3 regions of the Rhizobium sp. ERR 942 genome follow, and region 2 is predicted to be linked to each of the others. Evidence: predicted binding sites of a transcription regulator. Region 2 holds the regulator's gene; each other region holds the start of a gene.
The links. Region 2 encodes HrcA, which represses chaperone genes, less so after heat shock. Its sites were predicted from a motif close to GTTAGCACTCNCNNNNNGNGAGTGCTAAC; they were not measured.
Positions count from the first base shown of each region.

Region 1: a site for HrcA is predicted at 2,782-2,810, ahead of groES (co-chaperone GroES). Genes of this name have one in related genera too.
Region 3: a site for HrcA is predicted at 5,180-5,208, ahead of groES (co-chaperone GroES). Genes of this name have one in related genera too.

Region 1 is NZ_VIUA01000006.1:454,098-461,810, reverse strand. Features, by position in the region: gene FBZ97_RS25545 (cache domain-containing protein) at 1-450, opposite strand, end outside; gene FBZ97_RS25540 (bifunctional riboflavin kinase/FAD synthetase) at 596-1,579, opposite strand; gene FBZ97_RS25535 (TIGR01459 family HAD-type hydrolase) at 1,595-2,443, opposite strand; gene groES (co-chaperone GroES) at 2,868-3,164, shown strand; gene groL (chaperonin GroEL) at 3,239-4,879, shown strand; gene FBZ97_RS25520 (hypothetical protein) at 5,457-5,903, shown strand; gene FBZ97_RS25515 (glutathione binding-like protein) at 5,961-6,668, opposite strand; gene FBZ97_RS25510 (DoxX family protein) at 6,883-7,326, shown strand; gene hisG (ATP phosphoribosyltransferase) at 7,403-7,713, opposite strand, start outside.
Region 2 is NZ_VIUA01000006.1:97,751-105,463, forward strand. Features, by position in the region: gene hemW (radical SAM family heme chaperone HemW) at 1-461, opposite strand, end outside; gene rdgB (RdgB/HAM1 family non-canonical purine NTP pyrophosphatase) at 498-1,142, opposite strand; gene FBZ97_RS23765 (VOC family protein) at 1,154-1,570, opposite strand; gene rph (ribonuclease PH) at 1,762-2,478, opposite strand; gene hrcA (heat-inducible transcriptional repressor HrcA) at 2,651-3,739, shown strand; gene FBZ97_RS23780 (GFA family protein) at 3,762-4,196, opposite strand; gene grpE (nucleotide exchange factor GrpE) at 4,412-5,053, shown strand; gene ptsN (PTS IIA-like nitrogen regulatory protein PtsN) at 5,146-5,610, opposite strand; gene raiA (ribosome-associated translation inhibitor RaiA) at 5,699-6,274, opposite strand; gene rpoN (RNA polymerase factor sigma-54) at 6,524-7,713, opposite strand, start outside.
Region 3 is NZ_VIUA01000009.1:108,078-115,790, forward strand. Features, by position in the region: gene FBZ97_RS29460 (amylo-alpha-1,6-glucosidase) at 1-841, opposite strand, end outside; gene FBZ97_RS29465 (glycosyltransferase family 4 protein) at 855-1,949, opposite strand; gene FBZ97_RS29470 (hypothetical protein) at 2,034-2,447, opposite strand; gene FBZ97_RS29480 (hypothetical protein) at 2,740-2,979, opposite strand; gene groL (chaperonin GroEL) at 3,034-4,662, opposite strand; gene groES (co-chaperone GroES) at 4,717-5,031, opposite strand; gene FBZ97_RS29495 (usg protein) at 5,310-5,582, shown strand; gene FBZ97_RS29500 (GFA family protein) at 5,995-6,369, opposite strand; gene glgX (glycogen debranching protein GlgX) at 7,118-7,713, opposite strand, start outside.

The DNA.
Region 1 (7,713 bases), 360 kb from region 2:
CCATTTGTACTGGTGCAGGCCCCCGCCGGCTTTTGCGGTCTTGATGAGCTCCGCGATGACCTTGTCGCCGTCCGGATCGGTCAAATCGATCCAATTGCGCCCGTTACGAAATCTCTCGCGCGGATGAACGATGTTGTTGCCATCATAGTCGTAGACGAAGAAGTATCCGTCCGGGCCATAATCAAGCGACGTCAGGATCGCGGCTACCTTGTCCTTAGCGGCTTGATCGTCCGGGGCTGCGTCCCGATAGATCGCCTGAATGGCCGACACGGCAAGATTTGTAAGGTTGACGATCTCCGTTTCCTTCGCCCTCAGCATGTTCTGTTCGAAGGTCTCGATATTGCTCTTGGTAAGATTGGTCGACTGCCAGGTAATGAAGGCAGTGATTGCCAGGATCGAGATGACGAGAGGCGCGAGCGCGAGCGCAATAATCTGGTTGCGTAGTGTCAACGATTGCTCCTCCCAAAAACCGGCGCGGAACAATGATCCTTGTCGGGCATGAATTCAACAGTCTCTTGGCGGCGTTGATGTCAGCCCGAAATCGGAGCGATGATACGAGGCGGAAAACCTTTTCCACCCCATCACTTCGCGAATATCAGTCGAAGGCGATGGCGCGATCAAGCTCGCTGAGCGGCTGGACGCCGGCAAGCAGCGCGCGTGCTTCGTCCTCATCCTTGCGGATCTGCGCGACCAGCGGGTCGAGACCTTCGAACTTCAGTTCGGGGCGGAGATAGCCAAAGAAGGAAACCGAACAGACCTGTCCGTAGAGATCGCCGCTGAAATCGAAGACAAAGGTCTCCAGCAGCGGCGCGCCGTTATCCGTCACCGTCGGGCGCCGGCCGTAGCTGGCGACGCCATCGCGGACGACACCATCGGCCGTTCGGAAGCGAACCGCATAGATGCCTGCCCTCAGCGATGACTCCGGCGGCAGCTGCATATTTGCCGTCGGGAAGCCGAGCGTGCGGCCGAGCTTCTCGCCGCCGATAACGGGCGCCTGAACGGTATAGCGATAGCCAAGCAGACCGGCGGCTTGGGCGACATCGCCTTCCGCGAGCAGCGCACGAATGCGGCTCGACGAGATGACCTCCGTGTTTTCGTCGCGGAAGGCATCGATCAGCGTCACGCCGAAACCATTGTGACTGCCAGCATTCATGAGGAAGGCGGGGCCTCCCTGGCGATCATGGCCGAAATGGAAATCGAAGCCAGTGACGACTTCCGACGCGTGCAGCCAGTCGATCAGGATCGAGTGGACGAACTCGTCCGCCGAACGCTGCGAGAAGGTGCGATCGAAGGGATATTCGATGACGGCGTTGAAGCCGAGCGCTTCGAGGAGACGTGCTCGGAGCGGCGCAGGCGTCAGACGGAAAACAGGCTGATCGGGCTTGAAGACGGTGCGCGGATGCGGCTCGAAGGTGAGCACCAGCGCCGGCACGCCGCGCTCCCTGGCGATCTCCAGCGCACGTGTCAGCACAGACTGATGGCCGCGGTGCACACCGTCGAAATTGCCGATGGCGACCACCCCGCCCTTCAGGGCATCGGGAAGCGGCTCGCGGGTTTCGTTGCGATGGAAAACGGTCATCGACTGCCACTCTCCTCAGACAAGGCGCGGCATCCACCACTTCGGCGAGGCCTGCTCGCGCGCCAGGAAGGCGCCGAGCGCGGCCTCATCCGTATGCCCCTCGACGACATATTCGCGGGCGTGGATGCCATGGCTGATATAAAGAAGATCGAGGCCGTAATCGAGTGCGCCGCGCACGTCGGTCGGCATGCCGTCGCCGATCGCCACGACACGCGACAGCGGAAACTCGCTTTTCACCTCGCGGGCCGCCGCGATCGCGGCATCGTAGATCGGCTGGTGCGGCTTGCCGGCGATGCGCGTCTGGCCACCAAGCCGCTCATAATAGGCGGCCATAGCGCCGGCGCAGGGGATCATGCGGTGGCCGCGCTCGACCACAAGATCCGGATTGGCGCAGATCAGCGGCACCTTGCGAGCCGACCAGGCCGTCAGCATGTCGGTATAATCGTCAGGTGTTTCGGTCTCGTCGTCAAAGAAACCGGTGCAGACGATGCTTTCGGCCTCGCCAGCGTCGACGCGCTGAACGTCAAGGCCTTCCAGGATGCCGATGTCACGCTCGGGGCCGAGCAGAAACACCTTTTTCGGTCCCTCGGCAATCAGCCTGCGGGTGACATCGCCCGAGGTGATGATGCGATCGTAAACGCTGTCGGGAACCCCGATCGCACGCAGCTGCTCGACGACCTTCGGAGCGACGCGTGGAGAGTTGGTGATGAGGACGACAGCAAGGCCTTCGCCGCGGGCCGCTTCGAGCGCGATGGAGGCCTCCTTGTAGGCCATGACGCCGTTATGGAGCACGCCCCAGACATCGCAGAGCGCAACATCATAAAGTCCGCCGATGTCGCGAAAGCTCTCGATCCGTTTGCCCATGCCATCCTCGCATCAAATAAATCACGGGCTGACATCGCAAACCGGCCGGCAAATTACAAGAGCGGCATGCAAGGTTTTTGCGTCGCACAAGGCCTGAGAAGCAGACATGTGCAAGCTCGGCGAGCGGCAAGATTGCGCAGCGGAAGCAACAGCATGACGCTCTCGAAAAGGTGCGACCTGACCCTTTCTGAAGAGGGGAAAATGAGAGGAACTTCGCAACGACGTGCTACACGCCACTGCCATGGGCGTTAATCATCCTCAAAACAAGCCGTTACGCGCCGCAAAAAATTCACAGTGCTGTCCTTGACTCGTCCGGAAGCCACCCCTAAATCACCGTCGCTAGCACTCTCCAAGGATGAGTGCTAACAAAATCCATACGGATCTCCGCTGATCCGTGAATGTCATTTGATCGAGGGATTAGACAATGGCAAGCACCAATTTCCGCCCCCTTCATGACCGCGTCGTCGTTCGCCGCGTCGAGTCGGAAGAAAAGACCAAGGGTGGCATCATCATTCCCGATACCGCCAAGGAAAAGCCGCAGGAAGGCGAAATCGTCGCCGTCGGCTCCGGCGCTCGCGATGAATCCGGCAAGGTCGTAGCACTCGACGTCAAGGTTGGCGATCGCGTTCTGTTCGGCAAGTGGTCCGGCACCGAAGTCAAGCTCAACGGCGAAGACCTTCTGATCATGAAGGAAGCCGACATCATGGGCATCATCGGCTAATCCGGCCGGTTCCCTTTTCCGATACAGCTGACGGGCCTTAAAGCCCGGAAAACGCGAATTCAGGAGTTTCAAACATGGCAGCTAAAGAAGTAAAATTCGGCCGCAGCGCCCGCGAAAAGATGCTTCGTGGCGTCGACATCCTCGCTGACGCAGTGAAGGTCACGCTCGGCCCGAAGGGTCGTAACGTCGTTATCGACAAATCCTTCGGCGCTCCGCGCATCACCAAGGACGGCGTTTCCGTCGCCAAGGAAATCGAACTCGAAGACAAGTTCGAGAACATGGGCGCCCAGATGGTCCGCGAAGTCGCTTCGAAGACCAACGATGTCGCTGGTGACGGCACCACCACCGCAACCGTTCTTGCCCAGGCAATCGTTCGCGAAGGCGCCAAGGCTGTTGCAGCCGGCATGAACCCGATGGATCTGAAGCGCGGCATCGACCTCGCTGTTGCAGAAGTCGTCAAGGACCTGCTCGCCAAGGCCAAGAAGATCAACACTTCGGAAGAAGTTGCCCAGGTCGGCACGATCTCCGCAAACGGCGAAAAGCAGATCGGTCTCGATATTGCCGAAGCCATGCAGAAGGTCGGCAACGAAGGCGTCATCACGGTTGAAGAAGCCAAGACCGCCGAAACCGAACTCGAAGTCGTTGAAGGCATGCAGTTCGACCGCGGCTACCTCAGCCCCTACTTCGTAACCAACCCGGAAAAGATGGTGGCCGACCTCGAAGACGCCTTCATCCTCCTGCACGAGAAGAAGCTCTCGAACCTGCAGGCCATGCTCCCGGTTCTCGAAGCCGTCGTTCAGACCGGCAAGCCGCTCCTCATCATCGCTGAGGACGTCGAAGGCGAAGCGCTTGCGACCCTCGTCGTCAACAAGCTGCGTGGCGGCCTGAAGATCGCTGCTGTCAAGGCTCCGGGCTTCGGCGATCGCCGCAAGGCCATGCTGGAAGACATCGCCATCCTGACAGGCGGCACTGTCATCTCCGAAGACCTCGGCATCAAGCTCGAGTCTGTCACCCTCGACATGCTCGGCCGCGCCAAGAAGGTTTCGATCTCCAAGGAAAACACCACGATCGTCGACGGCGCTGGCGCCAAGTCCGACATCGAAGGCCGTGTTGCCCAGATCAAGGCCCAGATCGAAGAAACCACCTCTGACTACGACCGCGAAAAGCTGCAGGAACGCCTTGCAAAGCTCGCTGGCGGCGTTGCCGTTATCCGCGTTGGCGGCTCGACGGAAATCGAAGTCAAGGAAAAGAAGGACCGCATCGACGACGCTCTGAACGCGACGCGCGCTGCCGTTCAGGAAGGCATCGTACCGGGCGGCGGTACCGCTCTGCTGCGTTCTTCAGTCAAGATCTCGGTCAAGGGCGAAAACGAAGACCAGGAAGCCGGCATCAACATCGTTCGCCGTGCTCTGCAGTCCCCGGCTCGCCAGATCGCTGAAAACGCTGGTGACGAAGCTTCGATCGTTGTCGGCAAGATCCTCGACAAGAACGAAGACAACTGGGGCTACAACGCTCAGACGGGTGTTTACGGCGACATGATCGCCATGGGCATCGTCGACCCGGTCAAGGTCGTTCGCACGGCTCTGCAGGATGCAGCTTCGGTTGCTTCGCTGCTGATCACCACCGAAGCCATGATCGCCGAACTGCCGAAGAAGGATGCCCCTGCTGGCATGCCGGGCGGCATGGGTGGCATGGGCGGCATGGACATGATGTGATAGGCCAACAGGCCTAATCGCAGGAATGTCCATAAAGCTTCGCCCATGCACTTCAGTGCTTCAGGCCGCCAAGCGGCCTGAAGTGGCGGCATGGATATGATGTGATGGGCCAACGGCCTGTTGCGATTGTTCAATCCGACATCCAGAATTGATGAAGGGCGGCCCTCGGGTCGCCCTTTTTAATTGTGCCGAAACTGTACAACTGCAATCCCTGCAAGATTCTATCGTGTTGCAAATTTTGCAACTTGCCCATTGCTGTTTTCGAAAAAGCCCCTATAACTCGCAGCGCAGCGATTTTGGAGAGTTAGCTGCAATACACGTAATTTTTACTTCTTTTGGACAGGCTTAACCTGCGGCTTGGCATGATCATAACCTTGCGCGCTGGCGCTGTCCTGATTTATTACTTGAAATGACTTCATAAACTGGAACGCCATCCCGAAAAGCATTGTCGACAGCGGACTAGTGGAGGCACGCCTCGGCCATAAGCTGCGGCGCAAAATGCAGGGAGACCCTCCATCCGGGGAAATACGGAATTGAAGTGAGGCGCGGGGAACCATGCGCTCTTGTGGGGATCATCTTGTTCAAGATTGCCAAAGCCAATTTTTCCGCACCGTTTGCTCCCGGCTCGCTGGAGTTCGAAGGCCATGACCCCGATCTTCTGGCACAATTCTGTGTTTCCGAGGGATGGACGGGCGATCTTTCAAGCGGCATCATCAAACTTGGGCAGTGGAGCACGATGCTGCACGGGCTGAGCTCCTCGGAATGTGGCTTGCTGAGCCTCATGCATTGCTATGATCCGCACGATCGAGCGCGTATCCTCGATCTCTTCGAGCAGGCGGCAACCGCAAACTCTTCTTTCTGTTATTCCACGACGACGCTCGGCACCGGCGGCCATCGCCAGCCGGTCTTTTGCGTTGGCGAATCCGTTGCTGCCGACAAGCAACGTGCCGGCAGCATGGTCGGCGTCTTCCTGTTTCCACGCTTCAAGCTGGAACCGGGCAGCCAGCTCGCCACCCGGCAGTAAACGACTGTCGATGATGGTCGGGTGAGTTCGCCTGACCAGTTACTTGGTTCAACCTGATCAATCCCGCTTGGGAATGCTGAGACCACGCTGGCTTGCCGGGCGCGCAAGGGCTCGCTCCAGCCAGGCCATGACCGAGGGGAAACTTTCGAACTCCAGAACCTCGCGGCCGCCATAGAAGATGTCGACGCCGCGGACCCAGGGGAAAGTGGTGATGTCGGCGATGGTGTATTCATCGCCCATGATCCATTCGCGTCCTTGCAGGCGGCTCTCGAGAACGCCGAGCAGGCGCTTGGCTTCATCGCGATAACGCTCGACCGGATAGGAGTTATTGGCGACTTTTTCGGCGGCGAATTTGAAGAAATGGCCGAACTGGCCGAACATCGGGCCGACGCCGGCCATCTGGAAGAAAACCCATTCCAGCGTTTCGTAGCGCCTGGCTGCGTCGCTTGGCATGAGCTTGCCGGTCTTCTCCGCCAGATAGACCAGGATCGCGCCGGATTCGAACAGACCGATCGGCTTGCCGTCGGGACCATTGGGATCGATGATCGCAGGAATGCGGCCATTCGGATTCAGCGAAACGAATTCCGGAGATTTTTGGTCGTTGGTGCCGAAGGAAATCAGATGCGGCTCATAGGGCAGACCAAGCTCTTCCAGCGCGATCGACACCTTGACGCCGTTCGGGGTCGGCAGCGAGTAGAGCTGGATAATATCCGGATTGCTGGCAGGCCAGCGTTTCGTGATCGGAAAGGACGACAGATCGGCCATGGGCTTGCTCCTGAAGGCTATGATTTGACAACTGATTTGCCGCCACAATAGCCGATAGGGCTTGGATGGGAAGTGTTATCTCAGCGGCCCATTGTTCAATGATTGTGAACTAATTGTGCGCAGTTGTTTATCTTTCCAACCTTTCAAAAATCACGAATATCTGTCTCCAGAAATTGTCGCCACCCGATCCCGAGTGAATTTACTGGAGACTGTCATGTCCAACACCAACAACATCATCATTCTTGTGGCGCGCATCCTGCTCGCCTTCATGTTCATCTTCGCCGGTTTCGGCAAACTGACCGATCCGGCCGGCACGGCTGGCATGATTGCCGGCGCCGGTATGCCTGCTGCAACGCTGCTTACCTATCTTGCCGGCGCGTTTGAATTCGTCACCGGCGTCTGCGTCCTCATCGGCTTCCAGGTCCGTATCGTCGGCTGGCTGCTCGCCCTCTTCTGTGTCTTCACCGGCGTCGTCTTCCACCTGGGTACCGTCAACGTTCCGGACTTCCCGGCTGCCGCCAATGGCTGGATCAATGGCCTGAACTCGGCTAATTTCATGAAGAACATCACGCTCGCCGGCGCCTACATCATGCTCGCCACCTACGGCGCAGGCGTCTACTCGGTCGACGCACGCCGCGGTGCCTACGCCGCCGCCTGATTGCCGCATGTTTCCCAAGACAAAAGGCCCGCCGGAATTCCGGCGGGCCTTTTCGCATGAATAGGAAATTGGAAAGTCAGAGCGCCCTGCGCACGGCAGATATGATGCGGTCGACCATCGGATCGCCATTGTGGCTCTCCTTGCGGGCACGCACCAGACACGCCTCAGAGCGCAGGATGACGCCATCCGACAGGACCTTCAGATGGTTCGCCCTAAGCGTCGAGCCGGTGGAGGTGATGTCGACGATGATGTCGGCCGAGCCGGCAGCGGGTGCCCCTTCCGTCGCACCGAGACTTTCGACGATGCGATAGAGCTGAATGCCATGCTGGCTGGAGAAGAACTGCTGCGTCAGCCGCCAGTACTTCGTCGCGACCGTCAGCCTGTGAC
Region 2 (7,713 bases):
AGCGCATCCTCGACATTGTGCAGACGTCCGAGGAACTTCAGGTCGCGGTCGTTCAGTGCCTGCACGCCCATCGACACGCGATTGACGCCGGCGGCGCGATAGCCGCGAAAGCGCTCGGCCTCGACGCTCGAGGGATTGGCCTCCATGGTGATCTCGATACCGTCGGGCACATGCCATGTCCTAGCAATGCTATCGAGCACTGCGCCGACCGTTTCCGGCTTCATCAGCGATGGCGTGCCGCCGCCGAGGAAGACGCTTGTCACTGTCTTCGGGCCGCTGATCATGCGCATCGTCGCCATTTCCTTCAGAAAGGCGGCGGCAAAGCGCTCCTGATCGACAGGCTGATGGCGGACATGGCTGTTGAAATCGCAGTAGGGACACTTGGCCGCGCAAAAGGGCCAATGCACATAGACGCCGAAACCGGGTTCGCCGGTATCGGGCAGCAATTGCGCCCCGTGCATCAGATCTTGTGTGTCCACGATTTCCACGGGATTAGCTTACGCCTCCAGGCAGGTTTCGACAAAGATCTTGAAGGCGCGGGCGCGGTGCGACAGCGCCTGCTCGTCGCCGGGCTTCCAGCCATGCTTTTGCTCGGCGCTCATTTCGCCGAATGTGGTCTGGTATCCCTCCGGCTGGAAGACCGGGTCGTAGCCGAAGCCCTGGCTGCCGCGCGGCGGCCAGACGACCGTGCCTTCCACTTCGCCGCGGAAAAGCTCGGTATGTCCATCCGGCCAAGCAAGGCAGAGCACGCTGACGAAGCGGGCCGTGCGGCTCTCCGGCGTGGTGGCGCCGGCCTTTTCCAGGGCGGTTTCGACCTTCCGCATGGCCATGGCGAAGTCACGCGTCCCGTCAGCCGTCTCCGCCCAATTGGCCGTATAGACGCCGGGATCGCCGCCGAGTGCATCGATAACCAGACCGGAATCGTCCGAGAGTGCCGGCAGGCCGGAGGCATTGGCGGAGGCCAGCGCCTTGATCGTCGCATTTTCTTCGAAGGTCGTGCCCGTTTCGTCCGGTTCGATGAAGTTGAGATCGGCGGCGGACTTGGCGGTAAAGCCGAGCGGCCCGATCAGATCGCGTATTTCCTGGATCTTGCCGGCATTGTGGCTGGCGACGACGATAGTCTTAGTATCGAGCTTGCGCATGTGCTGTCCTGTCATAGGCCCCAGATGCGGGGTTCGGCGCATTCCAGACTGTTGCCGGCCGGATCGCGAAAATAGATCGAACGGCCGCCATTCGGCCAGTGAAAATCGGCTTCGATATCGACACCGGCAGCCTTCAGCCTCTCGGCCATGGCCTCGATATCGTTGCCATCGACACGGAAGCAAACGTGACCATGACCCTTAGTCCCATGCGGCGGCACGGGCAGGGCGCCCGGCTCGTGCGGCTTGACCGTTTCTTCACTGTTGAAGATCAGGAGCACACCCGGCCCGCAGCGATAGAAGACGTGGCGGTTGCCGCCTCGCGATATCTTCTTCAACCCGAGTACGCCGCTATAAAAGGCTTCGGCGGCATCGAGATCGTCTGCATAGAGGGCAGTTTCAAGAACGCCTGTGAGTGTCGCATTGCTCAACGGATTAGCCCCTCACCCTCTCCCCGCTCGCGGGGCGAGGGAACGACCTCATATATGGGCGCCTCCCGATTCCCGCGAAGCTGAGAGATGACGGCAGGTGCGCCTTGCCCCTTCTCCCCGTCTCGACGGGGAGAAGGTGGCCGATAGGCCGGATGAGGGGCAGGCTGCACGCTCCGCATTCGTTGATATCCTCAGGCGATGGCCTGCTTCTGCAGCTCCACCAGTTCGGCAATGCCGTTTTTGGCCAGATGCATCAGCGTGGCGAATTCTTCTTCGCTGAAGGGGCCGCCCTCAGCCGTTCCCTGGATCTCGACGATGCCGCCCTTGCCGGTCATGACGAAATTGGCGTCGGTCTCCGCCGAGGAATCCTCAAGATAGTCGAGATCGATGACGGGCTGATCGGCAAAGATACCGCAGGAGATAGCGGCGATGTGATCTTTCAGCACGCGCTCGACCTTGACCATGTTGCGGCTTTCCATCCACTTCAGGCAGTCATAGAGCGCGATCCAGCCGCCGGTGATCGAGGCCGTGCGCGTGCCGCCATCGGCCTGGATGACGTCGCAGTCGACGGTGATCTGGCGCTCGCCCAATTCCTTGAGGTCGACGACAGCGCGCAGCGAACGGCCGATGAGGCGCTGGATTTCCTGCGTGCGGCCGCCCTGCTTGCCGGCAGCTGCTTCGCGCTTCATGCGCTCGCCTGTCGCGCGCGGCAGCATGCCGTATTCCGCCGTGACCCAGCCTTTGCCGCTGTTGCGCAGCCATGGCGGCGTCTTGTCTTCCAGGCTTGCCGTGCAGAGCACATGCGTATCGCCGAATTTCACCAGGCAGGAGCCTTCCGCATGCTTGGAAAAATTGCGCTCGAACGACACCTTGCGCATCTGGTCGGTTTTTCTGCCTGAAGGCCGCATTCCACTCTCCTGAATGTTCGTTGACCGCTTCTACGACCCGCAGGCCGCTTTTGCAAAGGAAAAGCAGGCCGCAAAGACGCTCAGCGGCGACGGCGACATTTTTCCCTTTTGCCATTGCTAACTGAATGATTATATTTTGCCTAAGGCTCAACGGAATGGATCTGACAGCGAAATGGTATTCACGACATCGTCGGTCTCGGATGTCATTGCTGCACTGGACGAACGCTCCAAGGAAATCTTCCGCCGCATCGTCGAAGGCTATCTGGAAAATGGTGAGCCCCTGGGCTCGCGCAATCTTTCACGCCTGCTGCCCATGTCGCTGTCGCCGGCTTCCGTGCGCAATGTCATGAGCGATCTGGAGGAGCTGGGACTCATCTATTCGCCGCATGTGAGCGCCGGGCGCTTGCCGACTCAGGTCGGTCTGCGCTTCTTCGTCGATGCTTTCATGCAGGTCGGGGATCTCTCCGCCGAGGATCGAGCCAATATCGATCGGCAGGTGCGCGGCGGCAATCGTGACCAGCCGGTGGAATCGATGATGTCGGAAGCAAGCCGGGTGCTATCGGGCATTTCGCGCGGTGCCGGGCTCGTCATTACCTCCAAGAGCGATCCCGTTCTCAAGCATGTGGAATTTATCCGGCTGGAGCCGACCAAGGCGCTCGCCGTGCTCGTCGGCGAGCACGATCAAGTGGAAAACCGCATCATCGAGCTGCCGGCCGGCACGACCTCGTCGCAGCTGACGGAGGCCGCCAACTTCCTCAACGCCCATATGACCGGCCAGACGATGCCGGAATTGCGGCGGCAATTGCAGAGCCTCAAGGAAAGCGTGCGCCAGGAGCTGGACAGCCTGTCGCATCAGCTGGTCGAGCGCGGTATTGCCGTATGGTCCGGCGGCGATGACGACGGCAAGCCGACGCAGCTGATCGTGCGCGGCCACTCCAACCTGCTGGCCGAAATCGGCGGCGCGGAGGATCTGGATCGCCTGCGCCTCCTCTTCGATGATCTCGAAAAGAAGGACAGCCTCATCGAGATCCTCAATCTTGCCGAAAGCGGACCGGGCGTGCGCATCTTCATCGGCTCGGAAAACAAGCTCTTCTCACTGTCCGGCTCCTCGCTCATCGTCGCACCCTATCGCGACGAGGACGATCGCATCGTCGGCGCGGTCGGCGTCATCGGCCCGACGCGGCTGAATTATGCGCGCATCGTGCCCATGGTCGATTATACCGCTCAGCTGATTTCCCGGCTGTCCCGGCCTGGAATCTGAGGAGCGGATTTAGCTGCTGCGGTCAATCGGGAAGCAAAGTTCCAGATCCGCCCATCTCGGCTGGAAAGTCCTTCTGCTTTGGCAGCCCGTCTCTCAGATGCAGCACTGTCGTCTCGTAGTTGACATGCATGCCAGGCTGAAAATCGAGGTCGGGAAGGACCGCTGCATAGACGTCCGTGACGCCCCACGGCGGATGCTCGGTCAAAAGATGGCCGCCGCAGACCGTGCACCACTTGCGCACGCTCTTTTCGGTTTTCTGATAACTGCCGATTTTGTCCGCGCCCTTGGTGATGTGAACGGCTTCCGGCGGCCAGAGCGAGAAGGCATTGACCGGCCCTGCCGACCATTCCCGACAGGACTCGCAATGACAGTAACCCATCGCCATTGGCTCGCCATCGACTGCGATTTCCACCGCGCCACAGAAACACTTGCCTGAAAGGGATTTGCCGTTAGACATTGATGTCACCTCACGCTGTGCTGAGATGCAGTTCAGCATACCCCCAGGAAGGAGGGCTGAACAGTCGACGTCTTGAACAGCGTCCGGGAGCGGCGAGCCGTATTGCCGCCGCCGCAAAGCCAGGATTTGGCTGTTCTTCTCGACAAAGCCTTGATTTTTTCCGGCCAAACCTCGATATCGGGCACATCCAAAGACCAAGCAATTCGGAGACCGTCATGACCGACGAAACAACAAAAACCGGACCTGACGCCACGGCGGCTGACACGTCAGCGGATTTCGCGCAGGATGCAGCGGAAACCGTTGATGCAGCCGAGCCGTCTCAGCCAGATCCGGTTGAGCTGCTGAAGGCCGAGAACGGCGAACTGCGTGATCGCTACCTTCGCCTTGCTGCCGAGATGGACAACCTCCGTCGCCGCACCGAGCGCGACGTGAAGGATGCAAAGTCCTATTCCGTGGCAAGCTTTGCCCGCGACATGCTCTCGGTGGCCGACAACCTGCGCCGCACGCTGGATGCCATTCCGGCCGACGCCCGTGATGGCGCCGATGCCGGCCTGAAGACGCTGATCGAAGGTGTCGAGATGACCGAGCGTTCAATGCTCTCGGCCCTTGAGCGTCATGGTGTGCGTCAGCTCGAGCCGATCGGGCAGAAGTTCGATCCCAATTTCCATCAGGCCATGTTCGAAGTGCCGAACCCGGAAGTGCCGAACAACACTGTCGTCCAGGTGGTGCAGGCCGGTTTCGTCATCGGCGACCGCGTTCTGCGCCCGGCCATGGTCGGCGTCGCCAAGGGTGGCCCGAAGATCGTCGAAAATGCCGAGCAGGGCGCCAACAGCCCGCTGGACGAGAAAGACGCCTGATCTTTTTTGGCAACGCCAATAAAAGAAGAGAGCCGGACGATCTCGGATCATCCGGCTCTTATTTTTGCCTTGGTCCAGTGTAATCCAAGCGGTTAGGCGGCGTTGGATGCCTGCTCTTCGTTGAGGAAGGCGTAGATGGCGGTGGCGGAATCGGTGGCGCGGAGCTTCGCGACGAGATCCTGGTCCCGCAGAACGCGGGCGATGCGCGAGAGCGCCTTCAGGTGGTCCGCGCCGGCACCTTCAGGTGCGAGCAGCAGGAAGACGAGATCGACAGGCTGGTCGTCCAGCGCCTCGAAATCGACGGGCGCTTCAAGGCGCGCGAAAATGCCGGCGATGGACTTGATGCTGGCAAGCTTGCCGTGGGGAATGGCGATACCGTTGCCGACGCCGGTGGAGCCGAGGCGCTCGCGCTGCAGCACGACGTCGAAGATTTCGCGCTCGGGCAGTCCGGTGAGCTTGGAGGCTTTGGCGGCCAGCTCCTGAAGCAGTTGTTTTTTGGAATTTGCCTTCAAGGCGGGGATGATCGCATCTTGCTGTAGCAAATCTGCCAATGCCATTCTCTTTATCCTTCGTGTCGCCGAGAACCGATGACGGGCAAGCGGCGGCCAGCTGCGATGATGCGCAGCCGCCGCTTATCTTCTATTCTCAGCCTTTGATATTGGCTGCGTCGATCCAGCCAATGTTGCCGTCCTGACGGCGATAGACGATGTTCAAGTGTTCGTTGCCGGGGCTGCGGAAGAGCAGCAGCGGCTCGTCGGTCATGTCGAGCGCCATCACGGCGGTCGCCACCGACATGGTTTTCAGTTGTTTCGTGCTCTCTGCGACGATTGCCGGCGCGAAGTCGGCAGGGATCTCCTCGTCGTCATCGGGAACGCCGTCCATGACGGTGTAGGCGACTTCCGCCTGACCGTTCACGTGATTGCCTGCCTGATGGTCCTTGAGTTTGCGCTTGTAACGACGCAGGCGCTTTTCGATACGCTCGGAGGCAGCGTCGAAAGCAAGCTGCGGGTCCATGGCTTCGCCGGCAGCATGCAATACGACACCGCTATCGAGGTGAAGCTTGCAATCGGCCGCAAAACGCGAACTGGACTTCTGCACAGTTACCTGACCCGAATACCCCCCGTCGAAGTATTTGGTCACGGCCATACCGATCTGGTCCTCGATCCGCTGACGGAAGGAGTCACCAATTTCCATATGTTTACCGGAGACACGCACACTCATGGAGTTTCCCTTCTTGTAGTGGTTATTGCGCGTATCAGTTTACGCCAAGCCTCAAGCTCATCCAAGCACTTCACGCAGTCAAAGGCAAATTGCGTATATCGACCGCCTTTTGGATGGTGGGGATAAGTTTCATGGTCGTGCTGTCCTGCAGCGATTGCGGCGGGCTTCTAGCCCTGCCTCATACGAAAGTCAACTGCATCTTAACGGACCGTTAGGAGTTTGACATCCTGTGGTTGAAGGTTGCCGGCGTCAGAAACCAGAAACTTTGGCTAGAGCCCGCTTCTCTCGGCGCCGTTGCACGGAGGAGGGGATGTTCATGGCTTCGCGGTACTTTGCAACCGTGCGGCGAGCAAGCTCTATCCCGCCCTTCTTCAGCGTATCGACGATATCGTCGTCGGAGAGGACCGCATCCGGGCTCTCGTTCGAGATCAGCAGACGGATCTTGTGGCGCACGGCCTCTGCAGAATGGCTGTCTCCGCCCTCGACGGCGCCGATCGAAACCGTGAAGAAATATTTGAGCTCGAACAGCCCGCGTGGCGTCAGCATGTACTTGTTCGAGGTCACGCGGCTGACCGTCGATTCATGCATCTTGATGGCATCCGCCACGGTTTTCAGGTTGAGCGGCCGCAGATGGTCGACGCCATGCAGCAGGAACGCGTCCTGTTGCCGCACGATCTCGCTTGCCACCTTCATGATCGTCTTGGCGCGCTGGTCCAGGCTGCGGGTCAACCAGTTGGCATTCTGCAGGCATTCCGAAAGAAAGGCATGGTCCTGGCTGGTCTTGGAGACGGAGGCGAAATAGGACTGGCTCACCAATACCCGCGGCAGCGCATCGGGATTGAGTTCTACCAGCCAGCTACCGTCCGCTGAGGGACGCACGACGATATCGGGCATGATCGCCTCCGATATGTCTGTTTCGAAACCGCTGCCGGGCTTCGGGTTGAGCTGGCGGATTTCCGCCATCATGTCGAGCAGGTCTTCCTCATCGACGCCGCAGAGCCGCTTCAGCGTGGCGAAATCGCGCCGGGCAAGCAGCTCGAGATTCTCGATCAACCGCTCCATGGCGGGATCGAAGCGATCCTTCTGCCGGAGCTGGATTGCCAGGCATTCGCTGAGGGAGCGGGCAAAGACGCCGGGCGGATCGAGTTGCTGCAAGGCCTCCAGCACGCGCTCGACGTCGGCAAGCGTCGCACCAAGGCGTTCGGCCGTCTCACCGAGTTCGCCGCGCAGATAGCCACAGTCGTCGAGCTGGTCGACGAGATGCTGGGCGATCAGCCGGTCGCCCATGGCGGGAAGCGAGAAGGGAATCTGTTCGTTGAGATGATCGCGCAGCGACACCTGGCCCGCGACGAAATCGTCCAGGTCGTAGCCTTCACCGGCATCGCCGCCGGGCATGGACTTCCACTGGCTGAGCAGCTCCGGCGCATCGGCGCGCTGCG
Region 3 (7,713 bases), on a different contig from region 2:
CGTTGAAGATCTCGTTGGACGTAACGATCGATGCCGCGCGTGAGGAAGACGAACGCAAGGCTCGGCGCGCATCCCTTAGAGCAAGGAAAAAGGAACGGTGGCTCGGTCGCCGGTCAGCGACCCGATCGCAACCTATCTCGACGAAAAACGATCGCGCCTCATGCGGCTCAAGATGGAGATCATAAATAACCTGATCGCTGCAAATTTGATCCGGCCTTGGATCAAAGCAAATGCGGGTCGACCGCTTTCGCTCATCAAGCCCGATATAAGAAAGCAAGATCGAATCCTGCTCCACCACGGGGGTAAGATGGCGGCCTTTACGCACTCTCACAGTTCCGCGAACCTCGAACAGGTCGGCGAAATCGGCCGCAAATACGATTTCGACACGAACATGCTGCCGCCGATCGTCATAATTCCGGATGGCCAGCCGCTCGTAGCAACCGCCATTCCACAAGAAGCGGGATCTGCGAAGATGAATGAGATCATGGCCGAGCGTGAGCTTACCTTTTTCGTCGAAAAGATCGGGGTTGGTGAGATCGCAGGTGAGCGTCGCGTTATCCTCACGCAGCGTCGACGACAACAGCATTGGCCGCTTGCCGTTGATCGTCAGATAGAAATGCGAGAGATAACGCGTATCACGATGGAAAAGGCCCTCCGGGCTACCAGGCCCGGAAAGCGCATCGCCATTGTGGTCGAAGACGGCGAAGGTATCGCCGTGCTTCAAGGTGCGCGGTCGCCGCTCCTGCAGGGATGCGGTTGCCGGTATGAAGAATTGCGCCACCGGGGCGGCCGGCTCTGCCGACGCGACGGATGGCTTGCTGTCCACAGAAGCGGTCGACATACTGCCATGTCTCCTACGCCACGACCTGGAGATCCAGATCCTGGCCATTGGCTCGGCGCAGTGACGCCGCCTTCGTGCGAACGCCGGGCAGGTTACGATAGATAGCGAGATAGTCTCGCGCCATCCGTTCCGCGCTGAAACGCCGTTCGAAAGTCGCGCGTACCTTGTGGCGATCCATGCGCAGCGCCCATTCGACATTCTCGGCCGCCTCCGTAACACTATCGACGACGATGCCTGAAACACCGTTATCAATCACTTCCGGAACCGAACCGCATCCGAACGCGACTATCGGGGTGCCACATGCCATTGCCTCGATCATCACCAGCCCGAACGGTTCGGGCCAGTCGATCGGGAAAAGCAACGCGCCGGCATTGCCAAGGAAATCGGCCTTCTGGTGCTCGTTGATTTCGCCGATGAACTCGACGTTCGGATGGCTCTTGACCATCGGCGCGATCACCGTGTCCCAATAGGCCTTGTCCGCATTGTCGATCTTGGCGGCGATCTTCAGCGGCATACCAACCTTGGTTGCGATGCGGATCGCGCGATCCGGACGTTTCTCGGGGGAGATTCGTCCCAGGAAGGCAAGATAGTTGCCTTTGGGCTTTGCCGTGAAGGAAAGAAGATTGGTCGGAAGACCGTGATACACAGTTCCGGACCAGTTGACCGGTGGCATCGGGCGACGCTGATCATTGGAGATCGATACAAGCGGGATATCAGGAAAAGCCTTGTAGAAAGGCTTGAGATCCGGCAGGTCAAGACGTCCATGTAGCGTCGTGACTGTACGATCCGAAAAATCCCGGATCAGCGGGAAATGCAAGAGGTCAATATGGAAATGTAGGACATCGAATTCATGCGCCCGCCGGCGGATCTCCTCCAGCAGGACGACTTGATGCGGAAGATGATCCTTGACGGCCGGATTGAGCCTGAGCGCGACCTCCGAGCACGCCACCAAGGTTGCATCGGTAACGGAGTCACCGCTAGCAAACAGCGTGACGTCGTGACCCTGAGCGACAAGTTCTTCGGTAAGATAGGAAACGATGCGCTCGGTTCCCCCATAAAGCTTCGGCGGAACGCTTTCGGCAAGCGGCGCAATCTGGGCGATCTTCATCGGCAAAACCTCCTCATAAGAGCAAAGAATGGACGGCAAAAATCGGGTAGCGTCCTAAAAAGGCACGCGTTTACAAGGCGATGTCTAGGCTTCTGATATCTGGCGGCGGCGACCTCCCTTTCTAAGGCTGCTAGAAACAAAACGGCCGGTAAAACGGCGCAGCCGCGATCTCTGGCGACGAAGTTTATCGGCCTCCGCAGGCCGCGACGAGATCATGTCTTGGCCGTCATCCAAGGACTTTAAAGCGGCGATGATGTCGTCATAGGAGACGACATGGTCCGCGCCTGGAAAGCGCCGAAAGCCGGGCATCGATTCGATTGCGAATATATCCGAGGCCCAGGATGCAAGAATGGCGCGCTTGTGATCCTTCGTGATATGCTCCGCCGACAGAACATCGCGCGGATGGGCAAAATGTCGGGCAGGATACAACAAATGCGCCGAGGTGACCGCAGCGGTGGATGGGTCGCTCATTGTGATACTGTCGGTTTCCTTTCTCATATCTGGCTCCATCGATGTCTGATCGCTGAGTTCTGGCCACGTTAGGAAGCTTCAGCTTGGTCCGTTACCCTCCATGGCGCCCCCTCAGCAAATGAATTGCCTTCGAGCTCGGAGAGTGCCGCCGCGCGCAAGGCTGACGGTTCGTGCAGGGCTCTGCTATAATATCTTGCGACCGTCGTCATGATCTGCGCAACGGCAGTAGGATCACGTGAGACCCCTTTTCCACGCGCTATCGATTTGACGACGTCCATGCAGATCCGCAGATCTTCCCGCGAAAGAGAAAGATGGCTGTTCATCCTTCCGCCACCTCCGGAAAGGTGCCGCGCGCACCCTGCACCAGTATTTTCAGCTGCCGCGGATTTCGTACTCCCTGGCGGTATAGTTCTATTACTATAGCAGCGATCCGCTCGCCCTCTTCCGATTTGCGCGGAATATCCGCCGCTGCCCGGATCTCATCAAAAACGCGCTGACAAAGGTCCAGGTCGCGCGAATCGAGCGGCGCATCTGATCTCTTGATGATCGTCTGAACCATTCGTGATCTCCATTGCGGAGCCCGCTCCACCAGAAGGTGGAGCGGGCTTGACCGTTAGAAGTCCATTCCAGCTCCAGCAGGCAATGCGGGAGGTGCCTCCTTCTTCGGCTTTTCGGCAATCATGGCTTCCGTCGTCACCAGCAAGCCCGCGACCGAAGCTGCATCCTGAAGTGCGGTGCGCACGACCTTGGCCGGATCGATGACGCCTTGAGCATAGAGATCGCCATATTCATTCGTCTGGGCATTCCAGCCATAGGAGAAGTCGGTCTTCTCGCGCAGCTTGCCGACGATGATCGAACCTTCCGCGCCGGCATTCTCTGCTATTTGGCGAACCGGCGCCTCGATTGCCCGGCGAACAATATCGACGCCGACGCGCTGGTCGTCGTTTTCCGTCTTGAGACTGTCAAGCGCCTTGACGGCTCTCAGCAGAGCAACGCCGCCGCCCGGCAGGATGCCTTCCTCGACCGCGGCTCGGGTCGCATGCAGCGCGTCATCGACACGGTCCTTCTTTTCCTTCACTTCGACTTCGGTCGAACCGCCAACGCGGATAACGGCAACGCCGCCAGCGAGCTTGGCAAGGCGTTCCTGCAGCTTTTCGCGGTCGTAGTCAGAGGTGGTTTCTTCGATCTGGGCCTTGATCTGGGCAACACGGCCTTCGATGTCCGATTTCGAGCCGACGCCATCGATAATGGTCGTATTCTCCTTCTCGATCGCCACCTTCTTCGCCCGGCCGAGCATGTCGAGGGTAACGTTCTCGAGCTTGATGCCGAGGTCTTCGGAGATGACAGTGCCGCCCGTCAGGATGGCGATGTCTTCCAGCATGGCCTTGCGGCGATCGCCGAAGCCCGGAGCCTTGACGGCAGCGATCTTCAGGCCGCCACGCAGTTTGTTGACGACGAGGGTCGCAAGCGCTTCGCCTTCGACGTCCTCAGCGATGATGAGGAGCGGCTTGCCGGTCTGAACGACGGCCTCCAGGATTGGAAGTAGCGATTGCAGGTTCGAGAGCTTCTTTTCATGGATGAGGATATAGGGATCCTCGAACTCCACCCGCATCTTGTCGGCATTGGTGACGAAATAGGGGCTGAGATAGCCGCGGTCGAACTGCATGCCTTCAACGACTTCGAGTTCGGTTTCGGCGGTCTTGGCTTCTTCAACCGTGATGACGCCTTCGTTGCCGACCTTCTGCATGGCTTCGGCGAGATAACGGCCGATCTCGGCATCGCCGTTAGCCGAAATGGTGCCGACCTGGGCGATCTCCGCATTATTGGAGATCTTGCGGGCGTTGGTCTTCAGTTCCGCCACGACCGCGTCGACGCCGAGGTCTATGCCGCGCTTCAGATCCATCGGGTTCATGCCGGACGCGACCGCCTTGGCGCCTTCCTTGACAATCGCTTGAGCGAGAACCGTCGCTGTCGTGGTGCCATCGCCGGCAAGGTCGTTGGTCTTGGAGGCGACTTCGCGCAGCATTTGGGCGCCCATGTTCTCGAACTTGTCTTCCAGTTCGATTTCCTTGGCGACGGTAACACCGTCCTTGGTGATGCGCGGAGCGCCGAAGGACTTGTCGATGACGACGTTACGACCCTTCGGGCCGAGCGTGACCTTCACCGCATTGGCGAGCACATCGACCCCTCGCAGCATGCGTTCACGGGCATCGGTGTGAAACTTGACTTCTTTCGCAGCCATTTCTTTAACTCCTCAATAGGCAGCTATCAGACTGATGGTTCGTGGCGTGGAGGCTCAGGCAGCCTGTTTCCGCTCGGCCTGGGCTTCAATAATGCCCATGACATCGCTTTCCTTCATGATGAGCAGGTCTTCGCCATTGATCTTGATCTCAGTGCCGGACCATTTTCCGAACAAGATGCGATCGCCAGCCTTGACGTCGAGGGCCTGGATCTGGCCGGCGTCGTTGCGCGCGCCCGGCCCCACGGCGATAACCTCGCCTTCCTGCGGCTTTTCCTTGGCGGTGTCGGGAATGATGATGCCGCCCTTGGTCTTTTCCTCGGAATCGACGCGGCGGACAAGAATGCGATCATGAAGCGGTCGGAACGACATGTTTTCCTCCGTTGAGCAAAAAAGATGACGTTGATCCCCTCACCGGACCGGATGACCAGTCCGGGCGGGTGCAAAACCTCGTTCGAGCCTTTTGCGCGAAATGATCTGGTTTTGGGATTTTTCGATTTCAAGAGGGATGGACAAAAAAATTAGCACTCGCCTCAGGCGGCTGCTAACATGCTGGAATGGAACAAGAAAATGGCACTTTGCGTTGAAAACCCATTGATGGCCGCAAAAATTTGCGCCACCATCCGACTGTCACGAAACGGAGATGAAGCATGCGATTTTCGTCGGAACTGGAAGGTCAACTAAACGGCTATGGGCTGACCACCGCGCATATCCTCTATCACATTCCCGATTTCGAATCCGTCCTGCAGACCTACGTCTGGCAGGATTACGACCTGGCGCCCGATTTTCCCGAAATGCATAGGTTCCTCGATTTCTGGCAAACCAATCTCGACGGGCCGCTGCATTCCGTCCGCTACAGCCATCGGCGCCTGATCGGTCCAAACGAATGGCGTCGTGTCGAAGGCGAGTTCAAGCTCCATTAGGACCCGAACCGAAACTTTCCTTCCCCAGTCTTCGATAATCAAGGCTTGATGAGCTCGGTCGTTCTCCCTTGCCAACCCTCGACAGGCCGGGGAGGCTAAGGCTCAGCTCCTGCCGGGCGGAGAAGATTATCGGCTGGAAGGATTTGAATCCTTGCTGGTCTTTTAGGTTCATCAGGAACGGGGGCGCGTCATCCTCGTAACGCCCTCGTGATTATTTATTGCATGCGAAGAATGTCAGCATCGACGGGCCGATATCTCCATCAGTCCTGCTCACGGCTTTCGCCAATAACTTTGTCGATCAGACCTTCATTGCGTGGGAAGGCCGAGTAAGCGGAGAAGCATTCCAGTCACGCGTACCATTTGGTCCGCTTTTCCTGTTTTTGACGGCGGCTAGCCCGCCATCATGCGCGCCTCATCGTCTATCCTCCTCGTGCTGCTCCGCGCCTTCGATCGATGAAAGCCAGGGTTCCCGCCGTTTGGTCCAAACCTCATAGCTGGGTCTGAGACGCGTGGGTGCCGCGCTCAGGACTCCAAGCTTGATCTCGACCTCGCTATCGCCAACGGCAAACACGCGCGAACCGCAACGCGGGCAAAACTCGCGTCCAGCAAACTCGCTCGTCGCGCCTTCATAGTGAAATTCACTTGCGGGCCATAGGCCGAAATAAGTGAAGGCGGATCCGCTTTCCTGCCGGCAATCCGTGCAATGACAAATGCCGATACGTAGCGGTTTTCCGCGCACCGTTAGACGCACTTGCCCGCAACGGCATGATCCGGTTAATTCCTTCATGGGATTGTCCGCGTCATCGCTTACATTCGTGATTGGGCCTTCCCCGCGACTGACCTGTTCGGTCCGCCAGCGTCCATCGGACAGCTGGTAGCTGATTTCGGTATCTTCGCCGCCCTGCTGTTGGCGGGCCGCCGCAGATTTGGCGGCGGCAAGCGCACTCCCGTGATCGGGAAACGTCTCCGACCAAACATCACCGACGCGATAGGCAAAACCCTCGTCATGGATACCAACGTGATATGTTAACGGCATTAGTTCCTCCGGCTCGGCCGAGCACTCGTGGAATTTGGAAACGGTGCGACAAGGGTCGATCCCTTACAGGAGGAACACCCATGCATACACTCATGCATTATCTCACGGCCTCCCATCAAAGTTCGGAGACCAGGAAAAGTTTCCAAACAGCAACAGATATTTAGGTTTGCAAGAAACAAAACGGAGCCGACCGGCCTGGATTCCAGACCAAAATTCCGGTGAATGGCAGTTTTACATACCGCGAGAGCTAATGGGATGGGCAACCCGTATTGTTCGCGGCATAGCACAAGAAATCATATGAGCTACAAAACGACAACCAAATGCCAATATTCGTTTCATCGGCGGCCGGGGCAGTGAGATAACTAAAGCCGCATACCGCCGGAATAACCTAATATCGACGGTACCTTCGACTGGACGGGTTCGAGATTTCCGTCGCTTGTCCGAGCTTCCACGCTCTTAAAGACCCACGACGTGCATTTTCATTTCACTCACGCTTGTTTCAGGCGGGCCTCAAAAGCGAGAGACTGCGGGCTTCAAGTTTCAAGAATTTCTTGTCGACCCCGCCCCGATCCTGCCCATCAGGATCGGATGTCGATAGTTCCAGCGCCCAGCGTTTGTCATCCGGCAAGGTAAAGTCGACATCTCCATCACGAGGGTTGAAAAGGACTAGAATATCATCCCAGCCCTCTTCGAAGGGTTGCTCACGCGACAGGCGCAGGCCGATCGCCGTGTTTGCTTCATCGTCCCATTGCTCGTCCGTCTGCTCTCCGCCGGTCGGATTGAGCCAGGTGACAATCAGACCATCGCGCCAATTTTCTCGTCTGAGGATGGAATGTGCCTGACGCAAGGCGATCAGCCGTTTGACGAAGGTATAAAGCGCCTCGGCGCTGCCATATCGATCGTCCCAATGCAGCCAGCTGAGTTCGTTGTCCTGACAGTAGCCATTGTTGTTGCCCATCTGGCTGCGGCCGGCCTCATCACCCGCCAGCAGCATCGGCGTACCATGCGACAGAAAGAGGGTCGCGAGAAAATTGCGTTTCTGGCGCTCTCGAACGGTATTGATGGCTTCATCATCCGTCGGACCTTCAGCGCCGT